DNA from 3 places in the Yersinia enterocolitica subsp. enterocolitica genome. Region 1 is predicted to be linked to each of the others. Evidence: predicted binding sites of a transcription regulator. Region 1 holds the regulator's gene; each other region holds the start of a gene.

Region 1 (4,291 bases):
GAGCTATTTTTAGCGCGCCGTTGGCTCCAGAAAGCACGATAACGCGTTCCTTTTACCTCAAACTCGACTTCAGCCAGTGACTCCGCCGTGTGGCGAGTCATCAGTTCGTTTTGGCTGGGGGTGACATTCAACCGCGGGGTCTGGTGGTATAATGCAAGACAAATGGCATCGAGCAGGGTGGTTTTCCCTGCCCCAGTCGGGCCGGTTATCGCGAATAAACCGTTGCTGGCAAAAGGTTCGGCGGTGAAATCTATCTTCCATTCACCCTGTAGAGAATTAATGTTTTTCAGCCGTAGACTTAAAATTCTCATGCAGATTGCTCCTCTGCGGTATCTTTACCTTGCGTGATATCTTCAACCACCAGATTAAACATCTGTCGCATGCGCTCTTGGCGTGGTGCGGCTAAATCCGCCTCTAGCGCCAGCCGGCGTTCAAATACATCAGTGACACTCAGTTCATTGAGTGTTTCCTTTTCCTGCCGCTCAATACTGTTATTACGCTGCTCTTTGCTGCGGCGTAAGAGTACCACCTCAACGGGGAGTTCTGCGGCTAATGCCTGAATTCGCCTTTGAATATCAGTGAGATAATCTTGTGTGGCAACTTCGATATCCAGCCACACCGGTAACCCTTGGTGGTCGGCAAATTTAGTCAACTGTTGCTCAATTTGCGCTAAGTCACCTTTGATTAATTGCATTGGTTGAAATTGTGGAATGAAGATTGGGGTCACAGAGGCTAATGTCTGCTGGGCAAACTCCACCAGATAAACACTTTTCTCTTTGCTCAGCTCATCAAAACTCAGGGCAATTGGCGAACCGCTATATCGGATATGTTCGGTTTTTGCTACTTGCTGAGCACGATGAATATGGCCCAGAGCAATATAATCTGCCGGGGGGAAAGCGTGGGCCGGGAAAGCATCCAATGTGCCGATGTAAATATCACGAACCGAGTCTGAGGTAGTGACCCCCACCGTAGTTAGGTGCCCGGTAGCAATAATCGGCAAGGGCAGGCCTAACTCGGTACGCAGCTCGACGGCTCGCTGATAAAGCGCCTGATAATGGGCAGCAATTGCTTCCTGCAACGCCAGTTGTTTCTGACCACCGGATTCACCCGCCTGACTGGTGACTAGATCTCGTGGACGTAAAAAGGGAATCGCGCACAGCAGCGCCGCAGGATGATTTTGGCGGTCTTTCAAAATAATAACCTGTTGATCCAAATTGCTGCTGGCGCAGGAAATGACTGTGGTATTCAAATAAGAAAGCAAGCCGCGAGATTCATTCAGCGTTGATACTGAATCATGGTTGCCCCCCAGAACAACCAACTGGCAGTTCGTCGGCTGTAGTTCAACCACGAAACGGTTATATAGCTCACGTGCATAGCTAGGTGGGGCGCCGGTATCAAAAATATCACCCGCCACAATCAGCGCATCTACCTGATTTTCTTTGATCTGTTCTATGAGCCAGTGCAGGAATGCCTGATGTTCAGCCGCACGGCTTTTGGTAAAGAAATGCTGGCCCAAATGCCAGTCAGAGGTATGAATAATGCGCATAAATCTCCCGCTCGGGCCGGTCGCCATGTAAAGATAATGGCGCTGATTATAAACGCTGCCTGCTGGATGTCGCGGCTAAAAAAAGGCTGTGAGGGAAATCTCCGAGACGCCTCGCAAACTTGAGTGCTGCATTTTGCATTTATCATGAAATTTATCACTATGCTTATTGCTTGCCAGAGGGGGATGTTTTTCATAAAAATGTCACAAAACTGACGCATAATGACTTCCGAAATCAAATAGTGACCACTAACTTACTGGCAGGGTTGATGATGGCAAGACGCATACTGGTAGTTGAAGATGAAGCACCAATCCGTGAGATGGTGTGCTTTGTGTTGGAACAGAATGGCTACCAACCGTTAGAAGCCGAGGATTACGACAGTGCAGTCACTCGTTTGTCCGAGCCTTACCCTGATTTAGTGTTGTTGGACTGGATGTTACCTGGCGGCTCGGGTATTCAGTTTATTAAACATATGAAACGTGAAGCTCTGACCCGAGATATTCCGGTGATGATGCTGACAGCGCGTGGCGAAGAAGAAGACAGAGTGCGTGGTTTGGAAGTGGGGGCGGATGACTATATTACTAAGCCTTTTTCACCCAAAGAGCTGGTGGCGCGTATCAAAGCGGTTATGCGCCGGATATCGCCAATGGCGGTTGAAGAAGTGATTGAAATGCAAGGGTTGAGCCTTGATCCCTCCTCACATCGGGTTATGGCCAATGATCAAGCGTTGGATATGGGGCCGACCGAATTTAAATTATTGCACTTTTTCATGACTCATCCGGAGCGCGTTTACAGCCGTGAACAGTTGCTTAATTATGTTTGGGGCACTAACGTTTATGTAGAAGATCGCACCGTTGACGTGCATATTCGTCGGCTACGTAAGGCGCTGGAAATTGATGGCCATGACAGAATGGTACAAACTGTCCGGGGAACCGGATACCGTTTCTCAACGCGCTACTGAGTTTTCAGGGCCGGAGAATTCGTTGTGTTAGAACGTTTATCATGGAAAACGCTGGCTTTAGAGCTGGCTCTTTTTTGTCTGCCCGCATTACTGTTAGGTGCCTTTATCGGGTACCTTCCCTGGCTATTATTGGTCTCGGTTATTGCGGCGCTGGTGTGGAATTTCTATAACCAACTCAAATTATCTCACTGGCTGTGGTTAGACCGCAGCATGACGCCACCTTCAGGGCGTTGGAGTTGGGAGCCTTTATTTTACGGCTTGTACCAGATGCAACTGCGAAATCGCCGCCGGCGTCGTGAGTTGGCTTTACTTATCAAACGCTTTCGCAGTGGTGCTGAGTCTTTACCTGATGCGGTGGTTATGACGACCATTGATGGCAATATTTTCTGGTGTAATGGTTTGGCTCAGCAATTACTCGGCTTCCGTTGGCCGGAGGATAACGGCCAACATATTCTCAACTTGCTGCGTTATCCCGAATTCCGTCAATATTTGCAACAACAAGAATTTTCCCGCCCATTGACCCTGCAACTCAATAATGGTTATTACGTTGAGTTCCGGGTGATGCCTTATTCAGAAGGGCAATTGCTTATGGTGGCTCGTGATGTTACCCAAATGCGTCAGTTGGAAGGGGCGCGGCGTAATTTCTTTGCCAATGTGAGCCACGAACTGCGCACTCCCTTGACGGTGTTACAGGGATATCTGGAAATGATGCACGACCAAGAGTTGGTCGGGCCATTACGAGATAAAGCGCTAGGGACGATGCAAGAACAGACCAAGCGCATGGATGGGCTGGTAAAACAATTATTGACGTTATCGCGAATTGAAGCTGCACCTAATGTGGATATGAATGAGCAGGTCGATATTCCGCGCATGCTGAAAATGCTGCAACACGAAGTGCAAGCGCTGAGTAATGGGCGTCATGAGATCACCTTCCGAATTAATGAGCAATTGAAGGTATTCGGTAACGAAGATCAACTGCGCAGTGCGGTTTCCAATCTGGTTTATAATGCAGTCAATCACACCCCTGATGGCACCAAAATTGAGGTGTGCTGGCAGCAAACACCTCAAGGGGTGCAATTTCAGGTGAGTGACAATGGACCGGGTATTGGCCCTGAACATGTGCCACGCCTGACCGAGCGCTTCTATCGGGTGGACAAAGCCCGCTCAAGGCAAACCGGTGGTAGTGGCTTGGGGTTGGCAATTGTGAAGCATGCTTTGAGCCATCACGATGCGCGTTTGGATGTGATGAGTGAAATCGGTTTGGGGACGAGATTTATCTTTACCTTGCCGAATCGGTTGATTGTTCCGACGGTTTTAACCGAGAATGCAGTCAAATCCTAAGACTGTATGGATATCAAACTGATGAGATGGGGAAAACTAGCGCTGTTGCCTGCTCTGCTAGGGTTTAGCTGCGGCGTCCTGGCACTCCCTGTCGCGGTATCGCCGGCCACAGTGGTCGATGCGCCAAAGCCAGATACTCTGTCTGGTAATCTTTCCAGTGTCGGTTCTGACACTTTGGCTAACTTGATGTCTTTATGGGCTGATGATTTCAATCATCATTACCCCGGCGTTAATTTGCAAATACAGGCGGCAGGTTCCTCAACCGCTCCTGCGGCACTGGCAGCAGGGGCCGCTCAACTCGGCCCGATGAGCCGGCCAATGAAAGCGGCTGAAACCATGGCGTTTACTGAGCGTTATGGCTATCCACCACTTGCTGTCCCTGTCGCAGTGGATGCATTGGTGGTTTTTGTCCATCAGGATAATCCACTAGATAAACTAACCTTAT
Region 2 (4,291 bases), 1.1 Mb from region 1:
AGCCGTGGCTACCGTTTCAGTTCTGAAACTGACACTGAAGTTATTGCTCACCTGGTGCACTGGGAGCTACAGCAGGGCGGTTCTTTGCTGGAAGTGGTCAAACGTGTGATCCCGCAATTGCGTGGTGCGTACGGCACTGTGGTGATGGATAGCCGTGACCCAAGTCGCTTGGTCGCCGCCCGTTCTGGTAGCCCGCTGGTGATTGGCTGTGGTGTAGGTGAAAACTTTATCGCCTCCGACCAGCTGGCCCTGTTGCCGGTAACCCGTCGCTTTATCTTCCTGGAAGAAGGGGATGTGGTTGAAGTGACTCGCCGTAGCATCGCCATTTTTGATAAGCAGGGTAACGCTATTGAGCGCCCTGAAATCGAATCTCAGGTGCAATATGATGCCGGTGATAAAGGTGTTTACCGCCATTACATGCAAAAAGAGATTTATGAACAGCCGATGGCGATTAAAAATACGCTGGAAGGCCGTTTAAATCACGGGGCGATTGATTTATCAGAGCTTGGCCCGAAAGCCGATGCTCTACTGGCGGATGTGCAACATATCCAAATCATAGCCTGTGGTACTTCTTACAACTCAGGTATGGTTTCACGCTATTGGTTTGAGTCATTAGCCGGTGTGCCTTGTGACGTAGAAATCGCCTCTGAATTCCGCTACCGCAAATCTGCTGTGCGCCCTAATAGCTTGCTGATCACCTTGTCACAATCGGGTGAAACTGCGGATACGCTGGCTGCTCTGCGTTTATCCAAAGAGTTAGGATACTTAGGTTCGCTGGCAATTTGTAACGTCGCCGGTTCCTCGCTGGTTCGTGAATCAGATTTGGCCTTGATGACCAAAGCTGGAACCGAGATTGGCGTGGCCTCAACCAAAGCCTTTACCACTCAGCTGACCGTGTTATTAATGCTGGTGGGGCGTATCGGCAAGTTAAAAGGTGCTGATGCCAGTCTGGAGCACGATATTGTTCATGCGTTACAGGCGCTGCCTGCCCGCATCGAGCAGATGCTGTCTCTGGATAAAACCATTGAAGCGCTGGCTGAAGGTTTCTCTGATAAGCACAATGCATTGTTCCTTGGTCGTGGTGATCAATACCCGATTGCGATGGAAGGTGCGCTGAAACTGAAAGAGATCTCTTATATTCATGCTGAAGCTTATGCTGCGGGTGAATTGAAGCACGGCCCATTGGCATTGATTGATGCTGACATGCCGGTCATCGTGGTCGCGCCAAATAACGAATTGTTGGAAAAATTGAAATCTAACATTGAAGAAGTGCGCGCGCGCGGCGGTTTACTGTATGTATTCGCTGATCAAGATGCAGGTTTCACTGATAGCGAAGGCATGAAAATCATTCAGTTACCGCATGTGGAAGAGATTATTGCCCCTATCTTCTACACCGTGCCGCTACAGTTGCTGTCTTACCATGTCGCGCTTATCAAAGGTACCGATGTGGATCAGCCACGTAACTTGGCAAAATCGGTCACAGTTGAATAGCTGATTTTGATGCTAATCAGATTTAATCTGTATTGATATATAATAAATAGCCTACCATTAATAATGGCAGGCTATTTATTTAATGATTTTTATAATTATTTTTATTAATTACTCTGTTTGTTTTAAATTTCTATTAATAATGAATTTAATATTTTGTAATGTAAGTCATCTAGTGGCACTTGTTTTGATATGTAAGAGTTCGAATCCTGTAACCATAGTGTTTTTTTTATACTGATCAATTCTTTTTGTAAATACTTCTTATCATCATTGCACGAAAATTTTAGAGTTGAACTGCCCAGTGATTTAAGAACTGCACTTAACTCGGTAGCACTTTTCTTGGTGAACTTCCCTTGTTCTTTTACAGATTGAACTATTTTTGGGACGGTGTATTTTATTAAAACTTCAGATATTTTCATATTAAATTTCATTCCATGTTTAAGTATAGATCTGCGTAGTCTCTCTAAAGATATTTCAAGTATCTGCAAATTTCTTTCATAAACAGTATTTCTGCTGCCAATATTTTTAAGCTTTACGATGAATCGCCTCTGAGTGAGCCATACCGGAAGTTGTGATTCGACAGAGAGTGTCTCGTCCTATCTTTCTCGACTCAGAATGCCTCTGCTTTTTTTGATTGTCATATAACTGTCATATTTCGTACATTTTTCTGTCATTAAACTGTCCTATTTTCTCTCCTGCACCATACTTAATCTGATGAAAACTTTTAGAGTTAAATTCTAATATCCCATTAGGAGGGATTATGAAACTGATGCGTACCACCGTAGCCAGCATTGTGGCAGCGACTTTATCTATGACCACTGTGTCCGCGTTCGCTGCTGCTAGCCTGACAGGTGCAGGTGCGACATTCCCCGCGCCGGTGTATGCCAAGTGGGCAGATTCTTATCAGAAAGAAACAGGTAACAAAGTTAACTATCAGGGGATCGGTTCTTCAGGCGGCGTGAAACAAATCATTGCTAATACTGTAGATTTCGGTGCTTCTGATGCGCCATTAGCAGACGACAAACTGGCTGCTGAAGGTTTGTTCCAATTCCCGACAGTGATTGGCGGTGTGGTGTTGGCCGTGAATATCCCTGGCATTAAATCCGGTGAACTGACATTAGACGGTAAAACACTGGGTGATATCTATCTGGGTAATGTGAAAAAGTGGAATGACCCGGCTATCACTAAGTTGAACCCAGGCGTTAAATTGCCAGATCAAAATATCGCTGTGGTGCGCCGCGCTGACGGTTCCGGTACCTCATTTGTATTCACCAGCTACCTGGCTAAAGTGAATGCGGAATGGAAAGAAAAAGTAGGTGCTGGTTCGACTGTTAACTGGCCGACCGGTTTGGGTGGCAAAGGTAATGACGGTATCGCCGCCTTTGTACAGCGCTTACCTGGCTCCATTGGCTATGTAGAATATGCTTACGCCAAACAGAATAACCTGGCTTACACCAAACTGGTTTCTGCTGATGGCAAACCGGTTAGTCCGACTGAGCACAGCTTTAGCTCTGCGGCAAAAGGTGTAGACTGGAGCAAAACATTCGCTCAAGATTTAACCAATCAAAAAGGTGATGATGTATGGCCAATTACATCAACAACTTTCATCTTGGTACATAAAGAGCAAAAAAATGCCGCTAACGGCGCTGAAGTATTGAAGTTCTTTGACTGGGGTTACACCCACGGTGCTAAACAAGCCAACGAGCTGGATTATGCAACATTGCCAGCTGAAGTTGTCGAGCAAGTCCGTGCTGCCTGGAAAACTCAGATTAAAGACAGCAGCGGTAAGCCAATCTTCTGATTTACTGGCAACAAGCGGTTTATGAAATATTGATTCACAATATATATCCTAAATAATTCGAGTTGCAGGTAGGCGGCAATAGAGATAATCCCCAGGAGCTTACTTAAGTAAGTGACTGGGGTGAGCGAAAGCAGCCAATACCCCTGCAGCTTGAAGTATTAGGGGTAGGATGAGAAGAGAGTCTATGGCTGCGAATAAGCCGACAATCAAAGCACCGAGCCAATATGGTGACATCATTTTCAGTGCGCTGGTTAAACTGGCTGCGCTGATTACGCTATTTCTGTTGGGCGGCATTATCGTTTCACTGATTATTGCTTCCTGGCCAAGTATTGAGAAATTTGGTTGGGCTTTCCTGTGGACTAAAGAGTGGGATGCTCCAGCTGAACAGTTTGGTGCATTAGTGCCAATTTACGGTACGGTTGTTACCTCGGTTATCGCTTTGCTCATTGCGGTTCCGGTTAGTTTCGGTATTGCCCTGTTTCTCACTGAACTCGCGCCGAACTGGCTAAAACGCCCGCTGGGTGTGGCGATTGAATTGCTGGCTGCTATTCCAAGTATTGTTTACGGCATGTGGGGTCTTTTCGTTTTCGCTCCGCTGTTTGCCCGCTACTTCCAAGAGCCCGTCGGCAACGTGATGTCCGGCATCCCCATTGTTGGCGTATTGTTTTCTGGCCCAGCATTCGGTATTGGTATTCTGGCCGCCGGTGTCATCCTGGCTATCATGATTATTCCTTACATTGCCGCGGTTATGCGCGATGTGTTCGAACAAACCCCGGTGATGATGAAAGAGTCGGCCTATGGCATTGGCTGTACAACATGGGAAGTAATTTGGCGCATTGTGCTGCCTTATACTAAAAATGGCGTTATCGGCGGTGTGATGTTGGGCCTGGGTCGTGCGTTGGGTGAAACCATGGCCGTGACCTTTATTATCGGTAATACCTATCAGCTCGACAGCTTCTCGCTGTTTATGCCGGGCAACAGCATTACCTCTGCGTTGGCAAA
Region 3 (4,291 bases), 3.4 Mb from region 1:
ATTATCCAGACTGTCTACTGGCATTCCGGTCAGAATGGCCAGTTCTGTTTCATTTGGCATAAAGAATTCGCATTGGCAGGCGTAGCCGATATCCAATGCTTTGGAGGCTGGAGCCGGATTAAGAATAACTTTAATATTATTCTGTCTCGCAAAATCAATGGCTGCGTAAACAGTTTCCAGCGGGATCTCGAGTTGTAAGATAATCAGTTGGCAGGTTTTTAAGACATCTGCGGCGGCGTCAACATCTGCTGGTAATAGATGGTTGTTGGCACCTTTAATAATCAAAATGCGATTTTGTGACGATTTATCGACAAAAATCGGGGCCACTCCACTGGAAGTTCCGGCTACCGCTTTAACATGTTGGGTATCCACCCCCGCTTGTTGCAAATTTCTAATGGTATTTTCAGCAAAAAGATCATCACCTACCCGGGTAACCATCATGACATTGGCGCCTAATCTGGCCGCTGCGACCGCTTGATTTGCCCCCTTCCCCCCGCACCCGATTTCAAAATCTGGTGCTTCTAATGTTTCCCCGACTTGTGGCATGTCATCAATGTAGGTAATCAGATCAACCATGTTCGAGCCAATGACTGCAATATCCATTGTCCATTCCTCTATGCTATTTTTTATCATTCAATGTTATTTCAATAACATTAACAGGGAATAAATGTTATGTATGTGACAATGATCGCATCAATGAAAGTGAGGCCTGCCGAGTTACGGCCTTAACCAGAGAAAAGTAATGTTATAATTATAACAACTGGTAAGCGGTAGTAATGTAAATGAAGGTTCGCTAGTGGTGCGGAAAATTGAGGTAACGTTTAGAAATGAAAAATCCCGGCCACTACTGCACCGGGATTCTCAACAACAAGTTCGGATATTTATTTAATCGCCATGGCATCGCGCATGGTAAAGAACAGGTCAGTTTGGTCTGTCAGACCAACAACATTCGCAGCATGTGGGCCGTAAGCGGCAATGCGCAATTGTGTACCGGTATGCCCTTGAGAATCATCTTCTGAGTTGCCATAACTGATAGCCATTATTGCGCCATCTTTGGTGGTTAGAGCTTGGGTCAGGCCCGGAGCTTTGGCATCAGCCTCAATAATTTGACTGGAATGAGCATGGTCTGCGGTCACGATAACCAGTGTGTTGCCATCTGCGCGGGCAAATTCCAATGCTTTTTGCACTGCTTCGTCCAAATCGACGGTTTCACCAAACTGGCCGCAAGGATTAGCCGCGTGGTCTTGTTTATCGATTGATGCCCCTTCGACTTGTAAGAAGAAGCCATTTTTGTTGGTTTTGAGCAGGTCAATGGCCTTTTCGGTCATGACGGCCAAGGTTGGCGTACCCTGAGTTCGCTCAGCGTTGTTTTCACAAACTACAGGCGGCTTATCTATATTGCCGTGATAAGAGGCTTTTGGCCCCTGCCAACGTACCGGCATGTTGCCAGAACTGAATAACCCCAACAGGGGTTTTTGTTGGTCTGCTTGTTTGATGGCATTCAAATCATCCAGGTTTTCGACAATTACATAACCGCGAGCCAGTGCCTGATCACGCAAAGATTTATCTTTCCATTCACCCGCTTTAGCCAACTGGCTGAATGACTTTGAGCCGCCGCCCAAGGTGACATCGGCACGTCCTTCAATCATTTGCTCAGTGATGGAACCACGGCCTCCATTCTCCAGCGCATTAGTACTGCACTTCTCACTGGTTTCTTCCGGGCCATAACATTTGCGGCCAGTAACATGAGCAAATTGTGCCGCAGGCGTTGCATCTTGCAGTTCAGCTGTTGAAACGTTGCCAGTCGCTTTACCTGCTTTTTTAGCCAATTCCAACAGGGTGACGTGATCTTTCCCGAACACATCGACACCCAGAGCGCCATTATAGGTTTTTACACCTGAAGACCATGCAGTAGCCGATGCGGCCGAGTCAGTCACATAATCTGGTTTCTGTGTTTTCTTATCTAATGAATAGTGCGTGTATTGTCCGGTCAGCGGCAATGCATCAATCCCTTTGAAGAAACCACCCGCGCCCATAGCATAGTTACGTGCCGAGGTTATCTCTGAGTCACCCATCCCATCACCAATCAGTAAAATGACATTTTTTACCGTTTTGTTGGACAGCGAATCACGAAGAGCCTGAGTTTGGTCTTCAGTTAAACGGCGAGCACCACCAAATTGAGTGACATCACCGTGGGCGCTGCGATCGTATAAACCGGTGGCGGCGGCAATAGCATTAGGGGCGAACAGAGAGCTGCTCAGTATCAGGGTGGATAACGCTATGCCGGACAAAGTGGATACGCGGTTCTGCATCAGTAGAGTTCCTTGTTGTAAAACAGTAATACAATTTGTATTGATTGGTTACAACGGATACTAGAACAGGCGAATGACGCTTTTATGACAGCCCACACTTTTATGGCAGCTCAATTAATTATTATTTCTTATCTTTCAGGAGAGTTCCCTGGCCCCACTGCGCCTTCGCACAATAGTGTTAAATCAGCCCACCGTTAGCACGCAACACTTGCCCATTGATCCAGCCGCCGTCTTTTCCGACCAAAAATGCCACAGCCGCTGCAATGTCCTCTGGTGTACCCAATCTTTCTAAGGGTGCCATTTTCGCCATTTTTTCAATCAGCTCAGCGGATTTTCCGTTAAGGAAAAGATCCGTCGCGGTCGGCCCTGGTGCCACAGCATTGACAGTAATATCGCGGCCTCGCAACTCTTTTGCCAGTATTGCCGTCATCGTTTCAACCGCAGCCTTGGTGGCAGCATAAACAGCATACTTTTCCAACTTTAAGCCCACAACACTGGTTGAGAAATTAACAATTCGGCCGCCATTTCTGAGCCGTTTCGCCGCTTCTCGCATTCCGTTGAAGCTCCCTTTCAGGTTAATGGCAATTTGGCGGTCAAAATGTTCATCGTCGCTGTCGGCAACCGTGCTGAGTGACATAATACCGGCATTATTGACCAACACATCAACCCCACCGAAGGCGGTTTCAGCTTTGGTAAACAATTGAGCCACAGCGGCAGGATCGCTAATATCGCCTTTGGCACTCAATGCATTGCCGCCTGCCTGTTGAATTTTACGCACTAAGGCTTCGGCTTCATCATCAGCCCGAGAGTAATTGATTAAGACGGTGTAGCCATCCTGAGCCAAACGCTCGGCTATTGCTGCACCAATACCCCGTGATGCACCGGTAACAATCGCGACCTGCTGAATGGTATTTGTCATAATATTATCCTGAATGCGAGTTTCATCGTCTGTCTTGGTTCACGGGCAGCTCCTAACGTCTAAAAGACAAGCACCAACCCGCTTAAATCGGTAGACAAAGCATGCCACTTTTACTGCTGCGGATAATGACTTATTTTTCGACAACACTATCCCAAAAAAGCCAACAATGATGCAATAAACAGCCGAACTGTTCAGGTCCGACTGCTTGTCTCACTTTATTGGTCTTTCTCAACGGATTGATAGATATCTATATCAAAATAGCCATCAGCCCTGCCGTCATTGAGGTAAACCTCGTAGCACGCCCCTTCGGTTGGACGATAGCCACTTTGTGGCAGATGCTGGTTATATAATTCCCCCCAAGCTTTGGCGTAATCATCATCTGATACACGAGTGTGGTACACCGCATACAAACCAGCGGAAATCACTTGTAGTTGCAGATGATCACTGAGCTCTGGCGGCAAGACATAATCATCCGCAACAGATAATGAGACATCAGCTCGCAACTCAGCCGGTGGATTGGTTTCAGGGTTATCCCAGTAGAGCACTAACCAATCTTTTCCCGGAATTTGGTATTGGGTATAAAGTGATGATAGTTGGTCAAAACCTTTTGGGATGGTTTCGTGATAAGGCCCGACGACTCGGATACTCACAATCTGTTGTGGTTGTTTTTCAATTATCTTAAATGCCATATCGCTACCTCGACTTAATGGTTTCAATAAAATTAAGTGACTCAAGATACAATACTGTTTATTTATACAGTATAGCGGCATTTTATGACTTTTGATTAATTTTCAACCTGGATTTGTGAACCACTTCGCAAAAAATCATCCGCCAGCTCAAGTTGAAGATGACTGAATACGGTGATCCCGTGGCGGCGCAATAAGGCCGTTGTTACGCCCTGTCCAGTGCGTTGGGTGCCATTAAAATGGCCATCATAAATACGGCTGCTACCGCATGACGGGCTACCCTCAGTGAGAATGGCCAAGGTGCACTGATGTTTTTGGGCCAACGCTAATGCCTGGTAAGCCCCTTGCAGAAATTCCCGGCTGACATCATTGCC

What was found. The regulator PhoB, encoded in region 1, activates phosphate uptake and scavenging genes when phosphate is short. The targets are predictions, from matches to a motif close to CTGTCATAAAACTGNCNNAT.
Positions count from the first base shown of each region.
Region 2: pstS (phosphate ABC transporter substrate-binding protein PstS) is a predicted target of PhoB. The motif match lies at 2,123-2,142, and genes of this name have one in related genera.
Region 3: phoA (alkaline phosphatase) is a predicted target of PhoB. The motif match lies at 2,384-2,403, and genes of this name have one in related genera.

Region 1 covers NZ_LR590469.1:4,431,875-4,436,165, forward strand. Annotated here, with positions in the region: gene FGL26_RS20775 (AAA family ATPase) at 1-311, opposite strand, end outside; gene sbcD (exonuclease subunit SbcD) at 308-1,546, opposite strand; gene phoB (phosphate response regulator transcription factor PhoB) at 1,816-2,505, shown strand; gene phoR (phosphate regulon sensor histidine kinase PhoR) at 2,530-3,846, shown strand; gene FGL26_RS20795 (PstS family phosphate ABC transporter substrate-binding protein) at 3,868-4,291, shown strand, end outside.
Region 2 covers NZ_LR590469.1:3,313,840-3,318,130, reverse strand. Annotated here, with positions in the region: gene glmS (glutamine--fructose-6-phosphate transaminase (isomerizing)) at 1-1,491, shown strand, start outside; gene FGL26_RS15770 (hypothetical protein) at 1,614-1,907, opposite strand; gene pstS (phosphate ABC transporter substrate-binding protein PstS) at 2,249-3,289, shown strand; gene pstC (phosphate ABC transporter permease PstC) at 3,474-4,291, shown strand, end outside.
Region 3 covers NZ_LR590469.1:1,042,567-1,046,857, reverse strand. Annotated here, with positions in the region: gene rbsK (ribokinase) at 1-603, opposite strand, end outside; gene phoA (alkaline phosphatase) at 882-2,312, opposite strand; gene FGL26_RS04885 (SDR family oxidoreductase) at 2,491-3,231, opposite strand; gene sbmC (DNA gyrase inhibitor SbmC) at 3,447-3,920, opposite strand; gene FGL26_RS04875 (2-thiouracil desulfurase family protein) at 4,016-4,291, opposite strand, start outside.